Regions from separate parts of the Paenibacillus sp. FSL K6-1230 genome, predicted to be linked through region 2. Evidence: a T-box and tRNA genes for the amino acid it is inferred to sense, from the RefSeq annotation. Region 2 holds a T-box; the other regions hold tRNA genes.
The links. The T-box of region 2 lies ahead of ileS (isoleucine--tRNA ligase). A T-box ahead of a tRNA ligase gene usually reads a tRNA of that ligase, here a tRNA-Ile.
Positions count from the first base shown of each region.

Region 1: it encodes a tRNA-Ile, which carries the amino acid that the T-box ahead of ileS (isoleucine--tRNA ligase) is inferred to sense. The anticodon was not compared.
Region 3: it encodes a tRNA-Ile, which carries the amino acid that the T-box ahead of ileS (isoleucine--tRNA ligase) is inferred to sense. The anticodon was not compared.

Region 1 is NZ_JBBOCK010000001.1:5,508,435-5,514,123, reverse strand. Features, by position in the region: gene MKX74_RS24450 (stage II sporulation protein M) at 1-5, shown strand, start outside; gene MKX74_RS24445 (hypothetical protein) at 354-578, shown strand; rRNA gene MKX74_RS24440 (16S ribosomal RNA) at 939-2,490, shown strand; rRNA gene rrf (5S ribosomal RNA) at 2,657-2,773, shown strand; tRNA gene MKX74_RS24430 (tRNA-Ile) at 2,815-2,891, shown strand; tRNA gene MKX74_RS24425 (tRNA-Ala) at 2,922-2,997, shown strand; rRNA gene MKX74_RS24420 (23S ribosomal RNA) at 3,166-5,689, shown strand, end outside.
Region 2 is NZ_JBBOCK010000001.1:4,048,171-4,053,859, forward strand. Features, by position in the region: gene ileS (isoleucine--tRNA ligase) at 1-2,178, opposite strand, end outside; T-box leader at 2,254-2,543, opposite strand; gene MKX74_RS17850 (DivIVA domain-containing protein) at 2,636-3,145, opposite strand; gene MKX74_RS17855 (YlmH family RNA-binding protein) at 3,334-4,116, opposite strand; gene MKX74_RS17860 (YggT family protein) at 4,126-4,389, opposite strand; gene MKX74_RS17865 (cell division protein SepF) at 4,397-4,840, opposite strand; gene MKX74_RS17870 (YggS family pyridoxal phosphate-dependent enzyme) at 4,842-5,531, opposite strand; gene pgeF (peptidoglycan editing factor PgeF) at 5,540-5,689, opposite strand, start outside.
Region 3 is NZ_JBBOCK010000001.1:149,999-155,687, forward strand. Features, by position in the region: gene MKX74_RS00680 (GNAT family N-acetyltransferase) at 51-557, shown strand; gene MKX74_RS00685 (hypothetical protein) at 856-1,170, shown strand; gene MKX74_RS00690 (pro-sigmaK processing inhibitor BofA family protein) at 1,172-1,438, shown strand; rRNA gene MKX74_RS00695 (16S ribosomal RNA) at 1,882-3,433, shown strand; rRNA gene rrf (5S ribosomal RNA) at 3,600-3,716, shown strand; tRNA gene MKX74_RS00705 (tRNA-Ile) at 3,758-3,834, shown strand; tRNA gene MKX74_RS00710 (tRNA-Ala) at 3,865-3,940, shown strand; rRNA gene MKX74_RS00715 (23S ribosomal RNA) at 4,109-5,689, shown strand, end outside.

The DNA.
Region 1 (5,689 bases), 1.5 Mb from region 2:
GATAAGGGTTGTGCCAAAGGTAAGGTAGATTGCCGGAATCGGTTACTGCTGATCATCTTTGAGCTGCCTGGACAAGCCTATCAAAGGATATGAATAACCTTCATGCTCTGAGTCTCAACTTCGCTAGATTTGTTTAATGAATGTATAAAGCATGGGACAACGATACAGAATGAACTAGTGCATGCAACAACGAGTTAACATAGGCATTCCATACATGCGGTAGCTTGCTCTACTCAATTCATCTGTTGAAGGCGCTAGTCTGAGACAGGTGGATTACTCCTTGGTTATGGCTTGGGGCGTGTGTGGGATGAGTCTTGCCTTAATACTACTATTTGCTAAGGGGTCTGGTTCTGATGATGGGTATGCTTTTCAATGAAAAAGAGTGCAAGGAACTGGATTATGTACTCCGACGTGAGTTAGACGAAATGCTGATGGAGATGGGGGACAAAAGGCTTGATCAGGATATTCGCAATGCCATTGCTCTGCGGTATAAAACGGTATTTCGTATGTATGCGCGTTTTGCGCCACCCAAGCAATTGTCCAAGTATGCTCGCAAAATGAAGCTCCCTTATTCATGAAATTCAAATATGTATTGACTTTATAAGTCTTAACGTGATAAATTAAATTTCGCTCGTTTCGAAGAGCAGGACTTAAGAAAAAACGTTGATTAAATAAAACGCGAAAAAAAGTCTTGTCAAATGAAATTGAGTGTGATATATTATAAAAGTCGCCGCTGAGATGCGGTGGTAACGCAAGAAAAGAAACAAATGAATGAAGTTGATCTTTGAAAACTGAACAACGAGTGAGCGGATTTTGTGAAGCAAAATCCAACGCGAAGGTTTTTGGTACATGTCTTTGACTGTATGGAAACTGGAGCAAACTAATGAGATATTAAATCTCGTCAGATTCAAAATGAGCTATCGCTCTTTTCAATAACTTTATTGGAGAGTTTGATCCTGGCTCAGGACGAACGCTGGCGGCGTGCCTAATACATGCAAGTCGAGCGGACTGATGAAGAAGCTTGCTTCTTCTGAGGTTAGCGGCGGACGGGTGAGTAACACGTAGGCAACCTGCCCTTTGGACTGGGATAACTACCGGAAACGGTAGCTAATACCAGATAATTCACTTCTTCGCATGGAGGAGTGAGGAAAGACGGAGCAATCTGTCACCGGAGGATGGGCCTGCGGCGCATTAGCTAGTTGGAGAGGTAACGGCTCCCCAAGGCGACGATGCGTAGCCGACCTGAGAGGGTGATCGGCCACACTGGGACTGAGACACGGCCCAGACTCCTACGGGAGGCAGCAGTAGGGAATCTTCCGCAATGGGCGAAAGCCTGACGGAGCAACGCCGCGTGAGTGATGAAGGTTTTCGGATCGTAAAGCTCTGTTGCCAAGGAAGAACGTCCTTAAGAGTAACTGCTTAAGGAGTGACGGTACTTGAGAAGAAAGCCCCGGCTAACTACGTGCCAGCAGCCGCGGTAATACGTAGGGGGCAAGCGTTGTCCGGAATTATTGGGCGTAAAGCGCGCGCAGGCGGTCATTTAAGTCTGGTGTTTAAGCCCGGGGCTCAACCCCGGATCGCACGGGAAACTGGATGACTTGAGTGCAGAAGAGGAGAGTGGAATTCCACGTGTAGCGGTGAAATGCGTAGAGATGTGGAGGAACACCAGTGGCGAAGGCGACTCTCTGGGCTGTAACTGACGCTGAGGCGCGAAAGCGTGGGGAGCAAACAGGATTAGATACCCTGGTAGTCCACGCCGTAAACGATGAGTGCTAGGTGTTAGGGGTTTCGATACCCTTGGTGCCGAAGTTAACACATTAAGCACTCCGCCTGGGGAGTACGGTCGCAAGACTGAAACTCAAAGGAATTGACGGGGACCCGCACAAGCAGTGGAGTATGTGGTTTAATTCGAAGCAACGCGAAGAACCTTACCAGGTCTTGACATCTGAATGACCGGATCAGAGATGATCCTTTCCTTCGGGACATTCAAGACAGGTGGTGCATGGTTGTCGTCAGCTCGTGTCGTGAGATGTTGGGTTAAGTCCCGCAACGAGCGCAACCCTTGACCTTAGTTGCCAGCACCTCGGGTGGGCACTCTAGGGTGACTGCCGGTGACAAACCGGAGGAAGGTGGGGATGACGTCAAATCATCATGCCCCTTATGACCTGGGCTACACACGTACTACAATGGCTGGTACAACGGGAAGCGAAGCCGCGAGGTGGAGCCAATCCTAAAAAGCCAGTCTCAGTTCGGATTGCAGGCTGCAACTCGCCTGCATGAAGTCGGAATTGCTAGTAATCGCGGATCAGCATGCCGCGGTGAATACGTTCCCGGGTCTTGTACACACCGCCCGTCACACCACGAGAGTTTACAACACCCGAAGTCGGTGGGGTAACCGCAAGGAGCCAGCCGCCGAAGGTGGGGTAGATGATTGGGGTGAAGTCGTAACAAGGTAGCCGTATCGGAAGGTGCGGCTGGATCACCTCCTTTCTATGGAGAATCGCTTCCTGCAACGGAAGCATTCAAATCAGATCGATGTTCCATCGATCCTAAGAAGAGGAATTCGGTACTGCGCTTAGCGCGTATGAAATCCTCTTCGCAGCTCACTCGTTGCTCAGTTTTGAGAGTTCAACTCTCACAAAAGCATAGCAAGACGTTTGGTGGCGATAGCGGAGGGGTTCCACACGTACCCATCCCGAACACGACCGTTAAGTCCTCCAGCGCCGATGGTACTTGGACCGAAGGGTCCTGGGAGAGTAGGACGTTGCCAAGCGCACAACCCGGGAAGGGTAACACCTTTTCGGGATTTGTTATGGGCCCTTAGCTCAGCTGGTTAGAGCGCACCCCTGATAAGGGTGAGGTCGGTGGTTCGAGTCCACTAGGGCCCACCATAAATGAATACGTAATAAAGAACCAGATATGGGGCTATAGCTCAGCTGGGAGAGCGCCTGCCTTGCACGCAGGAGGTCAGGGGTTCGATCCCCCTTGGCTCCACCAAAAAAAGTTCTTTTACGAACAAAGAAGCTGTGTTACAATCACAGCATTGCACCTTGAAAACTGGATACCGAAACGAAAACATTGCGTTTTAGAACATCTTTTAGCTGAACTTGTGTAAGCAAGTGAAAGTTATTAGTGAACTGATATTTTGCCTGTGGCAAGAATCATGGTTAAGCTAATAAGAGCACACGGAGGATGCCTAGGCGCCAGGAGCCGACGAAGGACGTGGCGAACGACGAAATGCCTCGGGGAGCTGTAAGCAAGCTTCGATCCGGGGATGTCCGAATGGGGAAACCCGGCTACTGTAACAGGTAGTCACTCTTTGGTGAATACATAGCCAAAGGAGAGGCAGACCAGGGGAACTGAAACATCTAAGTACCCTGAGGAAGAGAAAACAATAGTGATTCCGTCAGTAGCGGCGAGCGAACGCGGATTAGCCCAAACCAGGAAGCTTGCTTCCTGGGGTTGTGGGACGTCTCACACGGAGTTACAAAGGTGTACCCTAGATGAAGAGGTCTGGAAAGGCCCGCGATAGAGGTAAAAGCCCTGTAATCGAAATGGTGCACCCTCCGAGACGGATCCCGAGTAGTGCGGGGCACGTGAAACCCCGTATGAATCCGGCAGGACCATCTGCCAAGGCTAAATACTCCCTGGCGACCGATAGTGAAGCAGTACCGTGAGGGAAAGGTGAAAAGCACCCCGGAAGGGGAGTGAAATAGAACCTGAAACCGTGTGCTTACAAGAAGTCAGAGCCCGATCTATGGGTGATGGCGTGCCTTTTGTAGAATGAACCGGCGAGTTACGTTCCCGTGCAAGGTTAAGGTGAAGAGCCGGAGCCGCAGCGAAAGCGAGTCTGAATAGGGCGAGTTAGTACGTGGACGTAGACCCGAAACCGGGTGATCTACCCCTGTCCAGGGTGAAGGTGCGGTAACACGCACTGGAGGCCCGAACCCACGCACGTTGAAAAGTGCGGGGATGAGGTGGGGGTAGCGGAGAAATTCCAATCGAACCCGGAGATAGCTGGTTCTCCCCGAAATAGCTTTAGGGCTAGCCTCGGAAAAGAGAGTCGTGGAGGTAGAGCACTGATTGGGTGCGGGGCCCGCAAGGGTTACCAAGCTCAGTCAAACTCCGAATGCCATAGACTTAGTTCCGGGAGTCAGACAGTGAGTGCTAAGATCCATTGTCAAAAGGGAAACAGCCCAGACCATCAGCTAAGGTCCCCAAGTGTGTGTTAAGTGGGAAAGGATGTGGAGTTGCACAGACAACCAGGATGTTGGCTTAGAAGCAGCCACCATTGAAAGAGTGCGTAATAGCTCACTGGTCGAGTGACTCTGCGCCGAAAATGTAACGGGGCTAAACACACCACCGAAGCTATGGCTTGATGCTTGCATCAGGGGTAGGGGAGCGTTGTATGCAGGTTGAAGGTGTACCGTAAGGAGCGCTGGACAGCATACAAGTGAGAATGCCGGTATGAGTAACGAAAAGATCAGTGAGAATCTGATCCGCCGAAAGCCTAAGGGTTCCTGAGGAAGGCTCGTCCGCTCAGGGTAAGTCGGGACCTAAGGCGAGGCCGAAAGGCGTAGTCGAAGGACAACAGGTCGAAATTCCTGTACCACCGTAAACCGTTATGAACGATGGGGGGACGCAGGAGGGTAGTGACGCGGACTGATGGATGTCCGTCCAAGCAGTGAGGCTGATGTGTAGGCAAATCCGCACATCGTAAGGCTGGGCTGTGATGGGGAGTGAAAATTACAGTAGCGAAGGTCATGATCTCACACTGCCAAGAAAAGCCTCTAGTCAGGTGAAGGTGCCCGTACCGCAAACCGACACAGGTAGGCGAGAAGAGAATTCTAAGGCGCGCGGAAGAACTCTCGTTAAGGAACTCGGCAAAATGACCCCGTAACTTCGGGAGAAGGGGTGCCTCGGTAGGGTGAATAGCCCGAGGGGGCCGCAGTGAAAAGGCCCAAGCGACTGTTTAGCAAAAACACAGGTCTGTGCGAAGCCGCAAGGCGAAGTATACGGGCTGACGCCTGCCCGGTGCTGGAAGGTTAAGGGGAGTGGTTAGCCGCAAGGCGAAGCTATGAACCGAAGCCCCAGTAAACGGCGGCCGTAACTATAACGGTCCTAAGGTAGCGAAATTCCTTGTCAGGTAAATTCTGACCCGCACGAATGGCGTAACGACTTGGGCGCTGTCTCAACGAGAGATCCGGTGAAATTTTAATACCTGTGAAGATGCAGGTTACCCGCGACAAGACGGAAAGACCCCATGGAGCTTTACTGCAGCTTGATATTGAATTTGGGTACGATCTGTACAGGATAGGTGGGAGCCGTTGAAGCAGGAGCGCAAGCTTCTGTGGAGGCGTCCTTGGGATACCACCCTGATCGTATCTAGGTTCTAACCTGGTACCGTAATCCGGTGCGGGGACAGTGTCAGGTGGGCAGTTTGACTGGGGCGGTCGCCTCCTAAAGAGTAACGGAGGCGCCCCAAGGTTCCCTCAGAATGGTTGGAAATCATTCGAAGAGTGCAAAGGCAGAAGGGAGCTTGACTGCGAGACCTACAAGTCGAGCAGGGACGAAAGTCGGGCTTAGTGATCCGGTGGTACCGCATGGAAGGGCCATCGCTCAACGGATAAAAGCTACCCTGGGGATAACAGGCTTATCTCCCCCAAGAGTCCACATCGACGGGGAGGTT
Region 2 (5,689 bases):
ACCCCAGAAGCGATCGCGGGAACGACGGATATACCAGTTGCTGAGCTCATCCACGAAGCCCTCAATAGCTTTTGAGGAATTCAGGAAGTCGTTCACAGCAAGCGCCTTATCGACCTGCACAATCAAGCTGTTCAGTCTCGACAGAATCCAGCGATCCAGCTTGTGGGCAGACAGCTTGAATGGATGCTCTGCTGGGTTGAACCCATCAATCGTCGCATACAATGTCAGGAACGCATGGGTATTGACGAGTGTGTCCACCATCTTGGACTTCGCCTCACCAACAATTCCCTTGGAGAAACGTTTGCTGTTCCAAGGAGCGCTATCAGCCAGCATCGCCCAACGGAAAGCATCCGTTCCGAATTCCTCAATGATCTCCCAAGGATCAATCACATTTCCTTTGGACTTGGACATCTTCTGTCCTTGCTCATCCAGTACATGGCCAGTCGCCATAACAGCCTTGTAAGGCGCTTTACCTGTCAGGAGTGTGGACACCGCCAGCAGACTATAGAACCAGCCCCGAGTCTGGTCAATTCCTTCGCAGATCATATCTGCAGGGAACTGCTGCGCGAAAATCTCTTGATTTTCGAACGGATAATGCTGCTGCGCGAATGGCATCGAGCCGCTATCGAACCAGACGTCGATGACTTCTGGTGTCCGTGTCATCACGTATTTACCGCAGGAGCTGCGAACCTTGATCTCATCTACAAATGGCTTGTGCAGCTCAATATCCTCAGGGACGTCGCCAATCGCCCGCTCCCGAAGCTCTGCGATGCTGTGCGGCGCGAATTCTTCACCGGTCTCCTCACATTTCCAGATATTCAGTGGCGTCCCCCAATACCGGTTACGGCTAATGTTCCAATCCACCAGCTCCTCCAAGAACTTACCGAAGCGCCCTTCACGGACGTGACCCGGATACCAATCCACCTCATTGTTGTTCGCAATGAGCTGCTCCTTGATGGCTGTCGTCTGGATGAACCAGCTGTCCATGGCGTAATACAAGAGCGGTGTATCACAACGCCAGCAGAACGGATAGCTATGCTCATATTTTTCCTTGCTATAGAGCAGCCCCTTATCTGTCAGCATACGCAGGATATCAATATCGCAATCCTTCACGAAGCGACCTGCCAACTCAGTGACTTGCTCTGTGTAGCAGCCTTGGAGGTTAACCACGTTGACGAAGCCAATTCCGTGCTCACGAATGACACGATAGTCATCCTCACCATGCGCTGGTGCCATATGAACGACACCTGTACCACTTGAATCAGTAACGAAGGAGGCACCCAGGATTGTACTTCCACCCGTCACATCTACATAGTTGAATGGTGGTGTGTAGGTCTGGCCCACGAGCTCCGAGCCCTTGAGTGTGCCAAGCAATTCATACTCGCCGTTAATTACCTTCTCCACGAGATTCTTCGCAACGATGTACACTCCATCCTCTTGCTTCACGCGTGCATATTCCATATCAGGATTCACAGCGAGAGCAACGTGACCCGGGAGTGTCCATGGTGTAGTCGTCCAGGCCAGTACATATTCGCCGCTCTCATGAAGCTTGAACTTCGCCGTGGCACTGAGATCCTTGACGTCTTTGTAGCCCTGTGCCACCTCGTGGGAGCTTAGGGTCGTCTGGCAGCTCGGACAGTAAGGACTTACGCGATGACCGCGATACAGCAGTCCTTTGTCATGGACTGTAGCCAGAATGTTCCAGACACTTTCAATGTAATCGTTCTCCAATGTTACATATGGATTATCCAGATCCGTCCAGTAGCCGATGGCTTCCGTCAAGTCACGCCATTGCTGCTCATATACGAAGACACTAGCCTTACATTTCTCTACGAACTTTTCGACACCGTATTCCTCGATCTCATGCTTGTGAGAGATGCCCAGTTCCTTTTGCACGCCCAACTCAACAGGCAGTCCATGTGTGTCCCATCCTGCTTTACGCACGACACGATAGCCCTTCATTGTCTGGTAACGACCAATGAAGTCCTTGATGACGCGGCCCAATACGTGTCCGATATGTGGCTTGCCGTTTGCTGTAGGAGGTCCTTCGTAGAATACGAAGTTCGGCTTTCCTTCCCGATTGCTGATCGACTTACGGAAAATATCCTCCTGCTTCCACTTGTCGAGCACGCGCAGATCGCGTGTTCTGGCCTTTTCCTTGATATCTACTCGTTGCATCCTCATCTTCTTCCTTTCATCTTCAAATCACACTCTGGTGAGTCCAAAAAAACAACACCAAAAAGCCTCGCCCCATAAAGGGACGAGGCTCTGCTCGCGTTACCACCCTGATTCCGACATCTGTCACTTCACCCTATTCTATAGAATGATGAGTAAACAGATCAAACCGGCTCTCTAATCCCCGCCTTCAGCAGGGAGCCACATGATAACGTATGGCATACGGTGACCGCTTACACACGCATAACGCGCTTCAGCTCACTTCTCGGGGAGGATATTCGATCATGCCTTGAACGTTGGCTTGCACCGAAATGCCAACTCTCTGCTGAACAAGCTCATGACGTACTGATTCCCGTCTTGGAATTTATCGTTTGTGATACAGTTGTGCTACAAATATGTCGCAATGCAGATAATATACTCTGATTACCAGCAAAAGTCAACCGCACGACGAATGGAGAAATTAGTAAATCTCCTTCATCTCACGCTCGCGATCAAGAACTTCACGTTCACGATTCTCCAGAGCTTCCCAACCGTCCTGGCTGAGCAGGTCGAGCTGAGCCTCCACCAGTGTACGGAACCTGGCACGATAGATCGAAGCCTGCTTCTTGAGCTCCTCGACTTCAAGTGCGATCTTGCGTGATTTTGCAAGTGCGTCGTTCACGATCCGGTCAGCGTTCTTCTCCGCTTCCTTCACGATGAGCTGCGCTTCCTTCTTCGCGTTGTTCTTGACCTCGTCTGCTGCTTCCTGAGCTACGATAATCGTCTTGCTCAGCGTCTCTTCAATATTCGCAAAATGATCCAGCTTCTCCTGAATGGACAGCAACTCGTTTCTGAGCTCCTTATTCTCGCGAAGCACGATATCATAGTCTTTGACCACCTGATCCAGGAATTCATTAACCTGGTCCTCATCATAGCCGCGAAGTCGACGGGCAAACTCCTTGTTATGTATGTCCAATGGTGATAATGGCATGATGTCCACCTCCTGTGAATTTGTCTTCTTGGGCATGCCAGAAGATTAGTCGTAAGACGCCATACAATGCGGACTGTCATGCGCCCGTGCATTCCTGCCTTCCTACACTCTACTGTATGCATCGGAAAATTCGTGCCAACTTGTTAGCTTAATCAATTCGACACAGTGTTCGAGAATCCTGCAATGATTTATACAAATTTCCCGATTTTCACACGCATTCTGCCTTTTTTGGTGACACCATCTGTCTCCAGCAGCCTGAATCGACCAAATCCATGAAAGGATACCACATCTCCAGCCTTCAGCATACAGGAAGGATTCTCCTCCTGCTTCCAGTTCACCCGACAGCGTCCTGCGCGAATTGGTGCCAGTACCTTACTCCGGCTCAGGCGGTACACGTCACTCACAATTCCGTCCAGACGTAAAGAGGCCACCGTAAGGTCCATGGTCTCATAGGCGGTCTCTGTCTTGATCAACTGATCAAGAGGAAGCAGCTCTGTTCGAACCTGTACCCGGTGGACTTGCCCTAGATGGGATGTAATGAATGAACTGATATCCGATGTCATCAATACATGACAGCCTTCATCCCGGACATGAAAATCGCCAATCTTGCCCCGCTTAATGCCAAGGCCAAGAATAGCACCCATATAATCACCATGCTCCAGCTCGGACAGCTTCTTATCCTCTGATGAGATGGAGAGCACTACGACTCCCATATCCTCATCGTCTAAATAACTGTAATCCGGGGCGATTAGTGCCCGCTGTCGTTCGGCTCCGTCGTAGCCGCCGTCCAGACGGACCTGCACATCCCCGTTTCTGGATGCAATGGTGCTCAGTATGTAAGCCTGCCGAGGATCAAGGAATTCGCTGAGCTTGCGCTCATGTAGCTCACTTGCACGCTCGATCCACTCCGAAGCACGATCTATGAAGTCCTTCTCATCAGCGTGGAAGTGCTCATATATCTCCGTATGCATGACATCCTCCTACACAAAGTAACGCAGGACGGAGATCAGACCTGAAGCAGCAAAACGCAGCACAATCAGAGCAATGATCGGCGAAATATCAATCATACCGAAGATCGGAGGAATGAACCTGCGGAAAGGCGACAGATAAGGCTCTACAAGCTTCGCGAGCAATTCCCCAATGAAGCTCTCACGGGCATTCGGAAGCCAAGACAACAGCACGTACACAATAATCATATAAGTATAAATTTGAAGCAATAAACCAACAACAATCTCAATACTCAAAACGCAATCACCTCATCCTATCTAGTTCAGATTCACTATCGGCTAAAATTTCAGTAATCGAGCCCTGAATTTCCACCGTGTCTGGCGTGCATAAGAAGATATTATGCCCTACCTTGGAGATACCACCGTTCACGGCATAGACGGTACCGCTCAAAAAATCAATAATCCGCAAAGCCTGATCTTTGCGTATACGTTGCAAATTAACGACGACGGAGCGATGAGAGCGCAGATGGTCGGCAATCTCCTGGGCTTCATCATATGAGCGCGGCTCGTAAAGGACAACCTTCACATTCTTCTGGGAATGAATACTGACTACATTGCTTCCTCTTTGGTTCTTACGCTTATCAAAGGCTGGAGTTTCAAGTTCTTCTTCCTGTAGCATTTCCCGCTCAACAACCTGCTCTTCCTCCTGCAGGCCCAGAAAGTTCATAAACTTATTCATTACGCCCATACTAGCCCTCCTCTTTTCCTACCAGGACAGATCCCAGACGCAGCCAGGTCGCACCTTCCTCAACGGCCACTTCAAAATCATTGGACATGCCCATGGATAATTCAGTCAAAGGCTCGGAAGTCAAGGCTTGTCCGTTCAGCTCATCCCTAAGATCACGCAGCCCGCGAAAGACCGGACGGGTCTGTTCGGGGTCCTCCTCATGCGGAGCCATCGTCATCAGCCCAATCACCTTCACATGCTTGAGGTGGGCTATATCCTTCAGGAAGGGCTGTACCGCTTCCGGTGCCAATCCGTACTTGCTCTCCTCGCCCGATATGTTCACCTGCAGAAAGGCTTGAATCTGCATGTCCAATCCTGAAGCTCTGCGTTCGAGCTCCTGAGCAAGTGATATTCGATCAAGAGAGTGAATATACTTGAATTTATCCACAATATCCTTAACCTTATTCGTCTGTAAATGGCCTATAAAATGCCATATTCCCCGTTCGCCAAGCTGCTCCCACTTCTCAGCAGCGTTCTGCCAGCGATTCTCACCGACATGCACAAGCCCACTGTCCAGAACAGCAGACATGGCTGGGACAGCCACATATTTCGTGACAGCAATCACATTCACATCATGACTGGCTCGGCCGCTCCGACTACAAGCTTCGCCGATTCGGGCCTGGACATCCTTTATTCTGTCTTCCAAGGACACAGGAAGGTTCACCTCTCTTCAAAGCCTATCCAGCTAGCCATCCTTCCCGTCATGCCATTCTCCTTGCGATAAGAGAAAAACAAATCGTTCCTGCAGCTGGTGCATAAAGTAGTACATTCGATATTAGACGCCAATATTCCTGCTTTCATCATAATCTG
Region 3 (5,689 bases), 3.9 Mb from region 2:
GCATTGTTTGAAGTGGAAAGGAATCAAGATGATCATAGGGCGGTGATTATATGTACGAGCGTATTCACATCATGGAGTATGAAGGCTGTGATCAATCACAGATATCGAAGCTTATATTACATATCCAGCAGGAGGAATACCGGATTCCCATCACGATAGAGGATCAGCCGGATTTATTGGCTATCGAACAGTATTATCAACGAGGCAACGGGAACTTCTGGGTAGCTAAGGACGGAGACCGGATCATAGGTACGATAGCTCTATTAGATATTGGACGACAGCAAAGTGCTTTACGGAAAATGTTCGTACACCATGAGTACAGAGGTACAGAGTGGAAGGTAGCCTATCGCTTGCTACAGGAGGCTATTCGTTGGGCTGGGAGTAGGCAGGTTAGCGATATTTATCTGGGTACAACGCCGCAGTTTGTAGCTGCTCATCGCTTTTATGAGAAGAACAGCTTTATTGAGATCACAGTAGACCAACTACCAGGTAACTTCCCGGTAATGCGGGTGGATAAAAAGTTCTATCACTATCATATTTCGCCTGTACAGCCTTAGGTTAGCTGGAGGATTATCCCAGCAATATGTCTGTCTCCTGATAATGCAGATGGTTTCTTTCTGAGGATTGTCTCTTAGATTAGTTCGATCCGGAGGCAGAACGTTGTAGAGTTGTTAGGTTGTCGCTATGGAATATTGTGCATTTGTCATCTGGAGCAATGTAGTTCTTGACTTGTTCAGAGGAGTTCTTCGCCTTCCGTACTGTTAGCAGAATGCGGTTCTAAGTTTGTCCCCTTTTCGATATGAATGAATAGAGGGCAGTCGAAAGACTGTGATGCGAATGGTAGGGAGGCGCGCGATGATGACTATCTGGTATAGCAAGAAGCTGCGCAATCAGCTCCGCAAGGAACGAATCAGATCGGAGCTTTACGCAGAGATTATCGAGGGTGTCCGCCTTGCTCATGCGGACTGGCTTAGAGCACAAAGAATGTTTGAGGAAGCCGTGGGTAAGGATCAGGTGGACTATGCTATTTTTCTGCTGGAGGCAGCAGAGTTGAATTATCAGATTCAGCTAAAGCGAGCAAAGCAAGCGAATGTACATCGTCCTGATTATGACAACGATGGTGAAGAGAGCGGAGGGGCCGAGAGGGCCGCTACAGGGGAGGTGCTGTAGGGTGAGGAGTGTTCTGTGGATACTGCTGTCATTCTCTTCACTTATGCTTGTATATATTCTTATCAAGAAGAGCATGGGGTTCAGATGGTTGGGTGTATTCGTAACTCATATGGCGCTTGCAGCAGTTGCAATCTATGTAGTGAACTACTCAGGTTGGATCACACATGCATACATTCCCGTAAATCCAGTAACAATTGGGACCGTCGCTACTTTAGGTCTTCCGGGGGTTGGGTTGCTGCTGGGAATCAAGCTGGCTCTTTTTACTTGATGGCGGTCATGCGTATGGTGGGGAGGAAGCGCATTGCGATCATGTCCTCCACCCTGCGGGCTCTATATGGATATTCGAAATGAGATCTGTAGGCTTATGGGGGAGTTATGTGGAGGGAGTAAGCTGTGGAACTATGCTGTGGAACTATGCCAAAATCATAGGTCTAGACCATGTGTGGGGGCTTCTGGGGAGAAGCTCTTTTTTGTTGAAATTTAGCGTATGGAGAAAAAAATGAAAAAAGGTGTTGACCTATTTGTGAGGTGTATGCTATATTATAAAAGTCGCCGCTGAGATGCGGTGGTAACGCAAGAAAAGAAACGAATGAATGAAGTTGATCTTTGAAAACTGAACAACGAGTGAGCGAATTTCACGCAAGTGGGATTCAAACAATGAGATATGAATCTCGTCAGATTCAAAATGAGCTATCGCTCTTTTCAATAACTTTATTGGAGAGTTTGATCCTGGCTCAGGACGAACGCTGGCGGCGTGCCTAATACATGCAAGTCGAGCGGACTGATGAAGAAGCTTGCTTCTTCTGAGGTTAGCGGCGGACGGGTGAGTAACACGTAGGCAACCTGCCCTTTGGACTGGGATAACTACCGGAAACGGTAGCTAATACCAGATAATTCACTTCTTCGCATGGAGAAGTGAGGAAAGACGGAGCAATCTGTCACCGGAGGATGGGCCTGCGGCGCATTAGCTAGTTGGAGAGGTAACGGCTCCCCAAGGCGACGATGCGTAGCCGACCTGAGAGGGTGATCGGCCACACTGGGACTGAGACACGGCCCAGACTCCTACGGGAGGCAGCAGTAGGGAATCTTCCGCAATGGGCGAAAGCCTGACGGAGCAACGCCGCGTGAGTGATGAAGGTTTTCGGATCGTAAAGCTCTGTTGCCAAGGAAGAACGTCCTTAAGAGTAACTGCTTAAGGAGTGACGGTACTTGAGAAGAAAGCCCCGGCTAACTACGTGCCAGCAGCCGCGGTAATACGTAGGGGGCAAGCGTTGTCCGGAATTATTGGGCGTAAAGCGCGCGCAGGCGGTCATTTAAGTCTGGTGTTTAAGCCCGGGGCTCAACCCCGGATCGCACGGGAAACTGGATGACTTGAGTGCAGAAGAGGAGAGTGGAATTCCACGTGTAGCGGTGAAATGCGTAGAGATGTGGAGGAACACCAGTGGCGAAGGCGACTCTCTGGGCTGTAACTGACGCTGAGGCGCGAAAGCGTGGGGAGCAAACAGGATTAGATACCCTGGTAGTCCACGCCGTAAACGATGAGTGCTAGGTGTTAGGGGTTTCGATACCCTTGGTGCCGAAGTTAACACATTAAGCACTCCGCCTGGGGAGTACGGTCGCAAGACTGAAACTCAAAGGAATTGACGGGGACCCGCACAAGCAGTGGAGTATGTGGTTTAATTCGAAGCAACGCGAAGAACCTTACCAGGTCTTGACATCTGAATGACCGGATCAGAGATGATCCTTTCCTTCGGGACATTCAAGACAGGTGGTGCATGGTTGTCGTCAGCTCGTGTCGTGAGATGTTGGGTTAAGTCCCGCAACGAGCGCAACCCTTGACCTTAGTTGCCAGCACCTCGGGTGGGCACTCTAGGGTGACTGCCGGTGACAAACCGGAGGAAGGTGGGGATGACGTCAAATCATCATGCCCCTTATGACCTGGGCTACACACGTACTACAATGGCTGGTACAACGGGAAGCGAAGCCGCGAGGTGGAGCCAATCCTAAAAAGCCAGTCTCAGTTCGGATTGCAGGCTGCAACTCGCCTGCATGAAGTCGGAATTGCTAGTAATCGCGGATCAGCATGCCGCGGTGAATACGTTCCCGGGTCTTGTACACACCGCCCGTCACACCACGAGAGTTTACAACACCCGAAGTCGGTGGGGTAACCGCAAGGAGCCAGCCGCCGAAGGTGGGGTAGATGATTGGGGTGAAGTCGTAACAAGGTAGCCGTATCGGAAGGTGCGGCTGGATCACCTCCTTTCTATGGAGAATCGCTTCCTGCAACGGAAGCATTCAAATCAGATCGATGTTCCATCGATCCTAAGAAGAGGAATTCGGTACTGCGCTTAGCGCGTATGAAATCCTCTTCGCAGCTCACTCGTTGCTCAGTTTTGAGAGTTCAACTCTCACAAAAGCATAGCAAGACGTTTGGTGGCGATAGCGGAGGGGTTCCACACGTACCCATCCCGAACACGACCGTTAAGTCCTCCAGCGCCGATGGTACTTGGACCGAAGGGTCCTGGGAGAGTAGGACGTTGCCAAGCGCACAACCCGGGAAGGGTAACACCTTTTCGGGATTTGTTATGGGCCCTTAGCTCAGCTGGTTAGAGCGCACCCCTGATAAGGGTGAGGTCGGTGGTTCGAGTCCACTAGGGCCCACCATAAATGAATACGTAATAAAGAACCAGATATGGGGCTATAGCTCAGCTGGGAGAGCGCCTGCCTTGCACGCAGGAGGTCAGGGGTTCGATCCCCCTTGGCTCCACCAAAAAAAGTTCTTTTACGAACAAAGAAGCTGTGTTACAATCACAGCATTGCACCTTGAAAACTGGATACCGAAACGAAAACATTGCGTTTTAGAACATCTTTTAGCTGAACTTGTGTAAGCAAGTGAAAGTTATTAGCGGTTTGATATTTTGCCTGTGGCAAAAATCATGGTTAAGCTAATAAGAGCACACGGAGGATGCCTAGGCGCCAGGAGCCGACGAAGGACGTGGCGAACGACGAAATGCCTCGGGGAGCTGTAAGCAAGCTTCGATCCGGGGATGTCCGAATGGGGAAACCCGGCTACTGTAACAGGTAGTCACTCTTTGGTGAATACATAGCCAAAGGAGAGGCAGACCAGGGGAACTGAAACATCTAAGTACCCTGAGGAAGAGAAAACAATAGTGATTCCGTCAGTAGCGGCGAGCGAACGCGGATTAGCCCAAACCAGGAAGCTTGCTTCCTGGGGTTGTGGGACGTCTCACACGGAGTTACAAAGGTGTACCCTAGATGAAGAGGTCTGGAAAGGCCCGCGATAGAGGTAAAAGCCCTGTAATCGAAATGGTACACCCTCCGAGACGGATCCCGAGTAGTGCGGGGCACGTGAAACCCCGTATGAATCCGGCAGGACCATCTGCCAAGGCTAAATACTCCCTGGCGACCGATAGTGAAACAGTACCGTGAGGGAAAGGTGAAAAGCACCCCGGAAGGGGAGTGAAATAGAACCTGAAACCGTGTGCTTACAAGAAGTCAGAGCCCGATCTATGGGTGATGGCGTGCCTTTTGTAGAATGAACCGGCGAGTTACGTTCCCGTGCAAGGTTAAGGTGAAGAGCCGGAGCCGCAGCGAAAGCGAGTCTGAATAGGGCGAGTTAGTACGTGGACGTAGACCCGAAACCGGGTGATCTACCCCTGTCCAGGGTGAAGGTGCGGTAACACGCACTGGAGGCCCGAACCCACGCACGTTGAAAAGTGCGGGGATGAGGTGGGGGTAGCGGAGAAATTCCAATCGAACCCGGAGATAGCTGGTTCTCCCCGAAATAGCTTTAGGGCTAGCCTCGGAAAAGAGAGTCGTGGAGGTAGAGCACTGATTGGGTGCGGGGCCCGCAAGGGTTACCAAGCTCAGTCAAACTCCGAATGCCATAGACTTAGTTCCGGGAGTCAGACAGTGAGTGCTAAGATCCATTGTCAAAAGGGAAACAGCCCAGACCATCAGCTAAGGTCCCCAAGTGTGTGTTAAGTGGGAAAGGATGTGGAGTTGCACAGACAACCAGGATGTTGGCTTAGAAGCAGCCACCATTGAAAGAGTGCGTAATAGCTCACTGGTCGAGTGACTCTGCGCCGAAAATGTAACGGGGCTAAACACACCACCGAAGCTATGGCTTGATGCTTGCATCAGGGGTAGGGGAGCGTTGTATGCAGGTTGAAGGTGTACCGTAAGGAGCGCTGGACAGCATACAAGTGAGAATGCCGGTATGAGTAACGAAAAGATCAGTGAGAATCTGATCCGCCGAAAGCCTAAGGGTTCCTGAGGAAGGCTCGTCCGCTCAGGGTAAGTCGGGACCTAAGGCGAGGCCGAAAGGCGTAGTCGAAGGACAACAGGTCGAAATTCCTGTACCACCGTAAACCGTTATGAACGATGGGGGGACGCAGGAGGGTAGTGACGCGGACTGATGGATGTCCGTCCAAGCAGTGAGGCTGATGTGTAGGCAAATCCGCACATCGTAAGGCTGGGCTGTGATGGGGAGTGAAAA